4 regions of the Paenibacillus sp. 102 genome follow, and region 1 is predicted to be linked to each of the others. Evidence: riboswitches for the same ligand, from Rfam matches in the RefSeq annotation. Region 1 holds a riboswitch; each other region holds the start of a gene.
The links. Region 1 has a riboswitch for S-adenosylmethionine ahead of mtnK (S-methyl-5-thioribose kinase). Riboswitches for the same ligand answer to the same signal wherever they lie in the genome.
Positions count from the first base shown of each region.

Region 1 (3,087 bases):
TCCTTGCAAAACAGGTCTTGTTTCACATGCATAAGCATGTAAATTCACCCCACACTCTTTTCCAATATAAAATGGAGCTAGTGCTGTTCCATAACGAGCCGTAGCGATACTCCCAGCATTACAAATCGTTAAAATATGATCCCCATCTTGAAATCTAGTTAAAGCGTGCTCTCCGATACTGCGGCACACATTTTCATCTTCTTGCTGAATTTTAAGTGCTTCCTCTTCTAATATTTTTCTTGCTTCTTTAATTGTTGTTGCCTCCTTAATAGAGGCACTCATACGATCAATTGCCCAAAATAAATTAACAGCTGTCGGACGTGATGTTGCTAAATAATTACAATCTCGTTTGAATTTCTTTTCAAAGTCAGTGATATTCGTAGCATTATATCTTTTTGCTGCAAGTGCTAAACCAAAAGCTGCTGTAATACCAATTGCAGGTGCTCCTCGCACTTCTAACATCACAATACTTTTCCACACATCTTCAATACTGGTTAACGTTTTATATTCTACAACGTGCGGTAATCTCGTTTGATTTAATAATGCAATCGAATCTCCTTTCCAGCTTATAGAACGCGGAACGGCAACTGTTGCACTCATGCTTTTACCCCTCCTGAAACAATATATTGAAATACCGTTTGAAACAATCGAGTATCCGCACCGGTTGTTTCATGTAACAATAGTTCTCTACCTAAATATAATGCATGCTTTTTAGCTTGAATTCTTCTATTCTTATCCTGAATTCCATCCAAATCTGCTACATGTGCTAATCCAATTGTTCGACGAATGATTTCGCAACCTGCAAATCCAACTGCATCAGCAAAAATATTTTGCAGTACAATTGCCAGCCATTGTTTCTCCTTTGTATATGATTCTACTCCGTCTAGTACCCATAGTTTTGTAAATACTTCTACAAAATTACTCCATGTTTTTTCAATATGATTAAATAAGATATTTCTTTTCTCTTCTTCTCTTGATAATGCATTTAATAATAGGTTTGCTATGAATTGACCAAGATCAAATCCGAGTGGTCCATATGTCGCAAATTCCGGATCAATTACCTTCGTTTCCGAAGGTGATGAAAAAATGCTACCTGTATGTAAATCACCATGAATTAATGCTTCTTTTCTCGTTAAAAATTTATATTTATACTGCGCTACCTGTAACTTCAATTTCTTATCACACCAAAGTTCGTCTAATACAGGCTGCAATTCTTCCTCATAATCGTTTGTTTCATAGTTCCCAAATGGATCTGTAAATACGAGATCTTCTGTAATTTTACAAAGATCAGGATTAACAAACTTGCCGTCTAGCACCCTTTTCTCTTCTGCTAATAGACCAAAATCTGACGTATAAAAAAGAACGTGTGCCAAAAAACGTCCAATATGCTGAGATAAAAGTGGATAATCTTCCCCTTCAATCAACCCTTTACGAGTAATTGTAAGAGATGATAAATCTTCCATTACTGTCACAGCTAACTCTTCATCATGACCATATACTTTCGGAACATATTTTGGTACATATTTCGCAAAGACTTGTAATGCTTGACTTTCAATTGTAGCTCTTCTTAAAGAAAGCGGCCAGCTTTCCCCAACGACTTTTGCATATGGGAGAGCTTGTTTTACAATAATACCGCGTTCTCCATCATGGAGCCGGAATACATAATTTAAATTTCCATCCCCTATTTCATGGCAAGCCACCTTTGCTTTTTTCTCAAAGTATCCATGCTCTTTTACATACTCAACTGCTGTTTCTTTTGTTAATGAACGATATCCCATTTTTTATCCCCCTTTATTAAATTCAGAGGCTTTTCATCATAAGAAAAACCTCTTTCCATGAAGAAAGAGGTTTGAAGTTTATCTTCTCCCCTCTTATCTGTCAGAAAGTTATCCTTTCTGCTGGAATTAGCACCGTGCCTTTTTGGCGCATAAGCGCCCCATCTTACAATGGTATTACGGTCGGTTGCTGGGTTTCATCGGGCCAAATCCCTCCACCTGCTCTTGATAAGAGTTGCATGATTTATTTAAATTTTTAACTTTCTGTTACAGACTATAACAAGAATAAAAATCATTTGTCAATATTTTTATTTATATAATTCCGGGCGTCGATCAGCAAAAACAGGAATTCCCTTACGCACTTCCTTAATTTTTTCTAAGTCTATCTCCCCTTGTAAAATTGATTCTTCTTCTCCTGCTTCTGCTACAATTTCTCCCCATGGATCAACAATAAGAGAATGTCCAGCAAACACATTATTTGGATCCTCTCCTGCTCTATTGCATGCAACTACATAACATTGATTTTCAATCGCTCTCGCTTGAAGAAGTAAACGCCAATGAGCTAAGCGAACAAGCGGCCATTCTGCTACAACGAATAATACATTTACCCCTTTTACAGTATGAACACGCATCCATTCTGGAAAACGAATATCATAACAAATGACACCACCGCACTGTACACCATCCAATATAAATTCTCCTGTTTCATCACCTGCTATTAAATAGTTATGTTCATTCATCAACTGGAACAAATGAACCTTACTATACTCACTTTGTAGTTTTCCTTCACGATTTACTGTATACATCGTATTCGTAACACCATGCTTTGTTTGCCTCGCAATAGAACCACCGACAATATTCACACCATATTGCTGTGCCCAATCTGAAAGAAGTTGCTTTGTTTGAATCCCACCCCCATCTGCAATTTCCGGCAATCTCTCTAAATCATAACCAGTCGTCCAAAGTTCTGGTAATACGATAACGTCCGGTTTTCCTTGCATCGCCTCTTTTATTTTTTTCTTTGTATTTTCAATATTTGTTTTTACATTACCAAAAGCAATATCCATTTGAATACATGCGACTTTCACTTTATCCACCCCATCTTCAATTATTTGTTCTTTACAAAAACTTAGAAAGGTTATATCATTTGTCACTAGAATTGTAACAACTTTCAAAAGAGGTGGAAAGTATGAAAGATTTTCAACCTTCCGAGATTGTAACATCATTACCAACGCAATTTTTCGCTTCACTTGTTGCAAAAGTTAACAAAGTCGTCGAAGCAGGGCACGATGTTATCAATCTAGGTCAAGGC
Region 1 covers NZ_JBCGHT010000001.1:547,976-551,062, forward strand. Annotated here, with positions in the region: gene mtnA (S-methyl-5-thioribose-1-phosphate isomerase) at 1-600, opposite strand, end outside; gene mtnK (S-methyl-5-thioribose kinase) at 597-1,778, opposite strand; SAM riboswitch class I at 1,869-2,010, opposite strand; gene AAIE21_RS02845 (carbon-nitrogen family hydrolase) at 2,084-2,950, opposite strand; gene AAIE21_RS02850 (pyridoxal phosphate-dependent aminotransferase) at 2,965-3,087, shown strand, end outside.

Region 2 (3,087 bases), on a different contig from region 1:
AATTGCGCTTCAGTTTCTTGTTTTGTTGGCATTAAGTTCAAAATCGCAATTTTTAAAGCACGTATATCTTGCGTTTCAGCTCGCTCTTTTGTCATCACAAAAATATTCTCTTTTTGCAATACTTTACGGGCTGGTAAATCCTTATCAACAATGATCGGCATGTGCTTTGCCTCCAACTAATGCTTCCTCTAGGTCCGCAATAATATCAGAAACATCTTCTATACCGACGGATAAGCGAATTAAATCAGATGTAACGCCTGCTAAACGCTGCTCTTCTTCATTTAACTGTCTATGCGTTGTACTAGCAGGATGAATCACACATGTTCTCGCATCTGCTACGTGTGTCACAAGAGTTGCCAGCTCCACATTTGCAATAAACTCCTTCGCAGATTCTAGCCCTCCTTTAATACCGAATGTTAAAACACCACTTGCACCTTTTGCTAAGTACTTTTGCGCTAGCGGATAATTTTCATTACTTTCTAATCCCGGATAATTCACCCATTCAACACGATCATGGTTAGCAAGCCACTTCGCAACTGCAAGAGCATTTTCACTATGACGCTCCATTCGTAAATGCAATGTTTCTAAACCGATGTTGCTAATATACGCATTGAATGGGCTCATACAGTTTCCATAGTCTCTTAATAGTTGAACACGAGCTTTCACAATATATGCTGCCTGCCCAAAGTTCTGCACATAACTTACGCCATGATAACTTGGATCTGGTTCGACAAGCTCGGGATATTTCCCATTTGTCCAATCAAAATTTCCTCCATCAATAACAATACCGCCTAATGAACTTGCATGGCCATCAATGTATTTTGTTGTGGAATGAACAATGATATTTGCTCCGTGTTCAAACGCTTGGCATAAATATGGTGTCGCTAACGTGTTATCAACAACAAAAGGTACTTCTAACTCTTTAGCAACAGCTGAAAATTCTTTGAAGTTCAAGACATTCATCGCTGGATTACCAAGTGATTCTGCATAAATCAGCTTTGTCTTGTTATTTGCAAGTGCCACAATTTCATCAGCAGATAAGTTTGGATTAAAGAATGTAACATCAATCCCTAATTTACGTAGACTCATCCCAAATAAGTTAAATGTCCCCCCATAAACGGTTGAAGAACAAAGCAAATGATCACCACTACTACAAATATTTAAAACAGCAAGCATAATAGCCGCTTGACCAGAGGCTGTTGCAACAGCTCCAACTCCGCCTTCTAGATCGGATAACTTTTGTTCAAATGCTGCCAGTGTCGGATTCCCAATACGTGTATAAATATAACCTTCTGCCTCTAAATTAAAGAGCGCTGCCAAATCATCAGACGTATCGTATTTGTACGTCGTGCTTTGATAGAGTGGTAAAACACGTGGTTCACCATTCTTCGGTGTATAACCACCTTGCACACAAATCGTTCCTTTCCCCCATGATTCTCCCATTTCTTATTCTCCTTTCTTTTATAGAAAATAAAAAAACTGCTTCTTTCCCTAACAAGAAAGAAGCAGTTTGAAAACACGCTCTAAAGTCTCTTTCTTATCTCTCAGGGTTTATTACCTGCAGGATTTGGCACAATTCCGCTATACGGCTGTTGCCAAGGTTTCATAGGGCCTGTCCCTCCACCTTTTCTTGATAAGACTATGCAATTACCGTTGATTTTATAGCAATAATTTCCTAATGTCAATTATTTTTCTGAATGTTTATAAAAGATTTTATTAAATGTTTAATTATTTATTCCGAAAATTAAAATTATATTAAAATATTATTATAATTAACCTTTACCCCTAAAATATTCTACACGTTTACTTACACGTTTTTTCTTTTCATACTCTATCGTCATGAGTAAAGCGGCTATTATAAGCAAGCTATTACTAACAATCATCAAAGGAATAGATAAGTATATCATTGCATATAAACTTGGAAAAATCGCAGCGCACATGAAAAAAATTCGATGAAGAAACACTGCAATACAAACAAATAGTATAGATACCATAACCATAATAAAAATAGAAAACTGGTCTACATGAAAGAAAGTCCACTGATATTCTCGATAAAAATAGGTTATGACTTGTATGGCACATGCTAAAAAGCCTATCATGTGACCAACAACATGGAATTTATACCTATCTTTTTTCCTTCCAATTTTTATAGCTAAATTTATAAAGGTACCCATTACAATCCCGATTACTGTGAACACCCCTATATACCATAAATTTTTACCAATCGAAATCTTAACGCCATAAGCAGCATAAAGCATAAGGACCATACCCGTTCCAATCATTATAGTAGACAAAACAACATCATATTTTTTATAAGGAAATTGCCTTTGCAAAATTAACGAACTAATTAATATACAGGTACATGCTGCTAAAGCAGTATAAATAAAAACACCCAAACCTCTCCCTCCATTATGGTAAATTTCACCATAAAATCACAATAAGTCCTATATTCATTCATATGAAAAAAAACTCACGTACATAACGCGAGTTTTCACTATTTTACAATAACATCTATACCTTAACCAATTCATTTTCCCTCTATTTCTTTGGCTTGTTGCACAAGGTGCTCTCCCAATATCCTTAGAATCTTTAAAGGGATAACGTCATGTTTTAATCTAAGAAGATAGTAATTATCGTAAAACTTGATACAGCTCATTAAGACTTTGTATTTCATAAGTCGGAACAATTCCAGTAGGATTCGGCTTCTTTGCAGGATTAAACCAACATGTGTCTAATCCTGCTAGTTGCCCACCTTTAATATCTGCACTTAATGAATCACCGATAATTAATCCTTTCTCCACAGAAAAATTAGAAATTCGTGCAAAAACATAATCGAAGTATTCCTTCATTGGCTTTTGATGACCAGTGTCTTCTGAAACAAAAATATCCTTAAAGAATGAATGTAATCCCGAATTACGCAGACGTTTATCTTGCGTTTTGGAAACACCGTTTGTAACAATATATAAATCATATTCATTTTGGAAATCTTGTATTAGTTCAAAGGCTCCTTGAATAAGCTGATCCCCTTCTTCTAAATACCTTCGATAATTTTGTTCAAACAAAGGTCCATCAACTTCCTGACCGTAC
Region 2 covers NZ_JBCGHT010000012.1:100,983-104,069, reverse strand. Annotated here, with positions in the region: gene metA (homoserine O-acetyltransferase MetA) at 1-161, opposite strand, end outside; gene AAIE21_RS21280 (bifunctional O-acetylhomoserine aminocarboxypropyltransferase/cysteine synthase) at 145-1,443, opposite strand; SAM riboswitch class I at 1,535-1,640, opposite strand; gene AAIE21_RS21275 (hypothetical protein) at 1,773-2,396, opposite strand; gene AAIE21_RS21270 (YjjG family noncanonical pyrimidine nucleotidase) at 2,631-3,087, opposite strand, start outside.
Region 2: linked by a shared signal. The riboswitch ahead of AAIE21_RS21280 (bifunctional O-acetylhomoserine aminocarboxypropyltransferase/cysteine synthase) and the one ahead of mtnK (S-methyl-5-thioribose kinase) in region 1 are both predicted to bind S-adenosylmethionine.

Region 3 (3,087 bases), on a different contig from region 1:
AAGACAGATATTTCTAAATATACGCAAACGACAGAGCAAGTGCAGAGTCACTCTTTTGCTGATACATTTGTAAACATTGTTCCGACAAATATTGTAGAATCATTAGCAAAAGGTGATATGCTTGCTATTATTTTCTTCTCTGTACTATTTGGTTTAGGGATTGCAGCAATCGGTGAAAGAGGAAGACCGGTTCTTCAATTTTTCCAAGGTGTAGCGGATTCAATGTTTTATGTAACAAACCAAGTTATGAAATTCGCACCGTTTGGTGTATTTGCTTTAATTGGTGTAACGGTTTCTAAATTTGGTCTTGCTTCATTAATTCCATTAGGTAAACTAGTGATTGTTGTTTATGGATCCATGATTTTCTTCGTGGTAGTAGTATTAGGACTTACAGCGAAAATATTTGGTATTAACATTTTCCAATTCTTTAAGATCTTAAAAGACGAGCTTATTTTAGCGTATTCTACTGCAAGCTCAGAAACGGTTTTACCGAAAATCATGGAGAAAATGGAGAAGTTCGGTTGTCCGAAAGCAATTACATCTTTCGTTATTCCGACAGGTTATTCATTTAACTTAGATGGATCAACTTTATATCAAGCCATTGCAGCGATTTTCTTAGCGCAAATGTATGGCATTGATTTATCTCTTACGCAGCAAATTACATTATTGCTTGTATTAATGGTTACATCTAAAGGGATTGCGGGTGTACCGGGTGTATCATTTGTTGTATTATTAGCAACATTAGGTACAGTAGGTATTCCGGCAGAGGGATTAGCATTTATCGCAGGTATTGACCGTATTTTAGATATGGCTCGTACAGCAGTTAACGTAGTAGGTAACTCTTTAGCAGCTGTTGTTATGTCTAAATGGGAAGGTCAATATGACGATGCAAAAGGACAAGCTTATGTAAAAGAGATTTCTCAAAAACAGCAAGTAGCTTAATTATTATTCGAAAAGCTCTCACATATTATGTGAGAGCTTTTCTATATAGAAAAAGGAGCGGAGAGTAATGAAACGGAAGTACGGAAACGGTTCTTCTTGGGAGCGATTAATAGAGAAGACGTATACGGTGAAGAACATAGGAGAAGGTATGTTAGGAATATTGCATATGCTGAAAGTGAAAGAGCCTAGTTTTAAAGAGTACAACGATAGAGAGCTTTGTATTGTAAACGATGGATATACGTGGGTGCAATATTTTATAAATGATAAAAACTTTGCAATTACAGCTATGTTAAATGAAAGAATGGAATTAGTACAGTATTATATTGATGTGGCGGAAAAATATAAAATAGATGAACGAGGTATGCCGTATTTTGATGATCTATATTTGGATGTAGTGCTATTACCAAATGGTGATGTATATTTGTTGGATGAAGATGAATTAGAAACAGCGTATATGGATGGAGATATTTCGAAAGAAGAATATAAAGTAGCTTGGAATACAGCTAGTTGGATTATTGAAGCAATTGGAAAAGAGAATTTTTCTTGGATTACAGTTTTAGAAACAGAAATTGAAAAATTAAAATAATATTTTTTTTTACAGAAAGCTTGATTTATTCGTATTTTTGTATAAATATCAAAAAATACCAATGATTTTTACATAAATAATAATTGACTTTTGATTTGTAAGCGAGTAAAGTTAGGGAAGAAATTATTATTAAAAATAAAATATGAAACCTTCTTATAAAGAGAGGCGGAGGGACTGGCCCTACGATGCCTCGGCAGCGGACTCGCAACAGAGTGCTGTGCCAAATCCAGCAAGCATGTGCTTGATAGATGAGGAGAGTGTTTCTTATAGATGTATAAGACCTCTTCTTTTGGGAAGAGGTCTTTTGTTATAAGATAGAAAAGGTTTAGAACTAGGGAGAGATGTTATTTTGAAACAAATGAAGGGAAATGGCTTAGCATTATTACCTCTTGGAATATTCTTAGCGCTATTTATTGGCTCTGGAATCATTACAGGGGATTTTTATAAATTGCCGATACTTGTAGCTATTTTAATTGCTGTAGGGACTGCATTAGTGATGAACAGAAAAGAAAGCTTTACATCAAAAGTAGAACGGTTTGCCAAAGGGGCTGGTAATCCGGATATTATGATTATGGTTTTGATTTTTGTACTTGCTGGTGCGTTTTCTGAAACAGCAAAAGGAATGGGCGGGGTTGACTCTACAGTTAATTTAGCGCTATCTATTTTACCACAAGGGTTTATCGTTGCAGGAATTTTTGTTATAGGTGCCTTTATTTCATTAGCAATGGGAACTTCGATGGGGACTATTGCAGCGATAGCACCAATTGCAGTAGGGATTAGCCAGCAAACAGATATTTCTATTGCGTTAACGATGGCAACAGTTGTTGGCGGGGCGATGTTTGGTGATAATCTATCGTTTATTTCTGACACGACAATTGCAGCAGTTCGTTCACAAGGTACGGAAATGAAAGATAAGTTTAAAACAAACTTTTTAATTGTTTTACCAGCTGCAATTATTACAATTATAGTATTGGTTTTCCTTACATTAGGAAATCATACAGAAATCAAAGCTCACACATTTGACTGGGTGAAAATATTGCCGTATGCGGTTGTGCTTGTTACAGCTTTACTTGGATGGAATGTGCTTGTTGTGTTAGCAGGCGGAACGGTTCTATCAGGTTTTATTGGTCTTATTGATGGAAGCTACACATTAGCTAGCTTCTTTAAAAGTGTTACAACAGGGATAAATGGAATGATGGAGCTTGTATTACTAGCAATTTTAATCGGTGGAATGGTTGAAATCATTCAATATAATGGTGGTATTCAATATTTAATGAATACATTAACACGTAATATTCGTTCGAAAAAAGGTGCAGAATTTGGAATCGCTAGTTTAGTTAGTCTGACAAATATTTGTACAGCGAATAACACAATTTCTATTATATTCACGGGTCCACTTGCAAAAAATATTGCCGATCAATATGAAATTGATCCAAGAAAATCAGCGAGTGTATTAGATCTTTTTTCATGTTGTGTACAAGGATTAGTTCCATATGGTGCGCAAATGTTAACGGCGGCAGGATTTGCGGCATTGTCACCGGTTGAATTGCTACCATATG
Region 3 covers NZ_JBCGHT010000002.1:331,873-334,959, reverse strand. Annotated here, with positions in the region: gene gltP (glutamate/aspartate:proton symporter GltP) at 1-942, shown strand, start outside; gene AAIE21_RS07640 (ribonuclease FAU-1 family protein) at 1,010-1,528, shown strand; SAM riboswitch class I at 1,679-1,783, shown strand; gene AAIE21_RS07635 (Na+/H+ antiporter NhaC family protein) at 1,878-3,087, shown strand, end outside.
Region 3: linked by a shared signal. The riboswitch ahead of AAIE21_RS07635 (Na+/H+ antiporter NhaC family protein) and the one ahead of mtnK (S-methyl-5-thioribose kinase) in region 1 are both predicted to bind S-adenosylmethionine.

Region 4 (3,087 bases), on a different contig from region 1:
CGATATTATGGGATTTTGTGTTGTTAACTTACTTTATGCAGGGGTAGTTATCGGTTTATGCTTTCTTTTCATCTAAATTTAAATCATTCAAAAAAGCTAGTTTTATACTAGCTTTTTTACATAATAACTATGAGATTTATCCATTGTTTTCTATACATCTTATTACCTTTCCCCATTCATCATATGAAAGATGTAATCTTCTATATGCAAATACCATTGTACAAACACTTTCAATCATCGAAGGATTTTCTCGGAGAAAATCCCATCTCAATACTTTAGGTAATTCGTACATCTTATACTCTTTACTTTCCTTAATAACCCCATCAACTTCCCGTTCACAAATTCCCATTACTAAATAATCCACTCTTAATTGTTGCTTCACCTTTTGAAACACTTCACTATGATGTTTCAATTGAAGTAAGCAAATTACATATGTACGAAACAATTCATCATTCCGATTACAGCATCTTATTATCATTTCTAGCTCATTCATAATTTTTCAGCCTTCTCTTTTATTTCTAAAAGCCACTTTTCACGTTTTGCTGCTTTACTTGTTTTTACAGACTGAAAGACAGATCGTTTGATTTGACGTATACCACAAAATCGTAAAATACCCTTTTTCATAATCACCCAATCAGCGGAGCGATATAAGAGTGCCACGTACCATAACGGCGAATCTAGAGTATTAATAACCCACGCCGTTTTCCCTGTAAGCAACCCTTTCGGCATTACCCCTTCATATTTATATGCAAACCCAGCAACAAAAACGCGATCAATAAATCCTTTTAAAATAGCTGGCATCCCCCACCACCAAATTGGATAAATAAAAATAAAAGAATCTGCCTCTTTGACTAATGTTCTGTATTTCTCTGTCTCTTCTTCATACGCTAAATCACGTCTTCTTTTATCTTCGTTAAAAATAAGTACTGGGTTAAATTGCTCCTTATAAAGATCGAGCAATGTAACCGAATGATCCGTTTCTTGCAGTCCTTTTTGGACATGTTCTAAAATGGATGCATTGAAGCTAGATGGATTAGGATGTGCATATATGATTAGTATGTTCACCTTCTTACAACACCTTTCCTTAAATTCCCTTTTGACTTTCTTTCGCATCCCATGCTATTCTAATACATGTCAAGTAGCAAGCCTATATGACAAACCAACTGACACCTACTCGGCGAAGGTGTCTCTTTTCATTTATAGCCGAATGAAATGCCTCTTTCAGGGCATATTCAACTTTTGACACTACACACTCAACACCATTCCCTTGTATCAGGCTGCTTTGGCAGTCTTTTACTCTACATACTTCTTTTAATTTTCAGATAAATTATAACATAAAAAAAGAGAGCCTAGCTCCCTTTTCTCGCCTTATAATATACCCCTTTTTCAGCATAGTGGTATTCATCATTAGCTAAAGTAATTTTCCCATCCAGTTTCAGTTCGTCTAATAGCCTTGATAAATAAAATTGGTGTAACATTTTTTTCGTGAATTTTCCTTCATGATGCGAAACGATATGTTCTTGAATATCTAATAGTGATATTGGTTTATCTTGTTCCATCATATATTCATATACTGCACTACGCAGCTTTACGTATTTTTCAAGTGTCACAGTACAATTGCAACCCCTTTCTTCTTATTCTGTTGTTTTTGAATCGGTTTTTTTGCAATAAAAAAACCTCTTCGATAAGAAGAAGTTACGTATATAGCTTCGTCTTATCTCCCAGAACAAATATGTTCTGCTGGAATTAGCACCTGCATCGCGGTTGCTGGGTTTCATCGGGCCAGTCCCTCCACCTCTCTGGATAAGAAAATATTCACTTTATATCTTACTATAGCTATTTTTATTACAATTGTCAAACAACATACAATAAGTTATATTTTCTTTCCTAACGCCCATACTAAAATTGTATGTAAAAAAGGAGGAATTTATGATGGATAAAAATGCCCGCGGATACGTTCAAGATTCATTCCATTCGCTGCAAGAAGCAAAGAATTGTTTAGAACATGCATTACAAACAGTCGAAAAGAGCGATAATCGGGAGCGCAATCGAACAATCTCTACAAGCTGTGGAACATGCATTACAAAAATGTAATCACACGGTTGATATTTTAGAACAAAAATAAATATCGCCCACCTCTTTACGAGATGGGCAATACCTCAAATGGCATACTGCAACAGTATTGCCGTCACAATTAAAAAATATACAGAATTAACGATTTCTAAAACCCCAACTTTTAATATAGATATTTTTTTACCATACAATACGATTGCACGAACTAGGCTCGGTATAAATACAAGAGAAATCAATGGATTTACTACGAAAGAAGCAATGATTAAGAAAATATGGTAGCCCCATGAGACATAGCGATAAGTAGGATTGTTCTTTTCACGTATCATTGTTTTCACATAAAATGTACTACCTAAGAAATAAAGGAAAGAAACAGCCGCAATCCACCATGCTGTCCCATCAATTGTCTTCATCGAAAAATAATAACTAATCAAACCACCAATGCAGAAAACAAGTATCGCACAAATGTCATTTACTAATGCTCGTTCCTTTTTTTGACGGGCAAAGTATATATTTACGATAAAGAGCGGAATCATCGTAACCGTGAATAAAAGAATTTTCCATTCATATAGTAAAGATACGCTCCCGAAAACACATGCAATAACAAAATAAATAATGGCTGCGTGTAAAAATTCTTTCTTTCGTGTTTGCTTCATGTACATTAAAAATGGATACGTTGCTAAATAGATAAATAACCAAGCTAGAAAGAGTGGAATATGATAGACTGTAGGTTTACCAAGTAGAACACTAAGTAGAAACGGAATCAGCAGCATTCCCCATGCACCATGCTGCTTTGGAACAACTAGCTTCATGAATATTACATCTCCTCTTTGAAAACCTTTCTCATTTCCTATTATATAAGAAGTTCCATACGAAAGTTGAATACATTAAAACAATTTTTTGACATTTTCTAAACCAAAGTATCATTATAAAAAAATGCTTCTCACCAATGGTAAGAAGCATGAAAGAGGCAAACGAATATGTAAGTCGCGATCCTACCTTATATTCTTATGCTTT
Region 4 covers NZ_JBCGHT010000004.1:208,526-211,612, forward strand. Annotated here, with positions in the region: gene AAIE21_RS13205 (short-chain fatty acid transporter) at 1-76, shown strand, start outside; gene AAIE21_RS13210 (group-specific protein) at 137-493, opposite strand; gene AAIE21_RS13215 (NAD(P)H-dependent oxidoreductase) at 490-1,065, opposite strand; gene AAIE21_RS13220 (hypothetical protein) at 1,350-1,610, opposite strand; SAM riboswitch class I at 1,712-1,810, opposite strand; partial or broken gene AAIE21_RS13225 (hypothetical protein) at 1,933-2,125, shown strand; gene AAIE21_RS13230 (YwiC-like family protein) at 2,160-2,882, opposite strand.
Region 4: linked by a shared signal. The riboswitch ahead of AAIE21_RS13220 (hypothetical protein) and the one ahead of mtnK (S-methyl-5-thioribose kinase) in region 1 are both predicted to bind S-adenosylmethionine.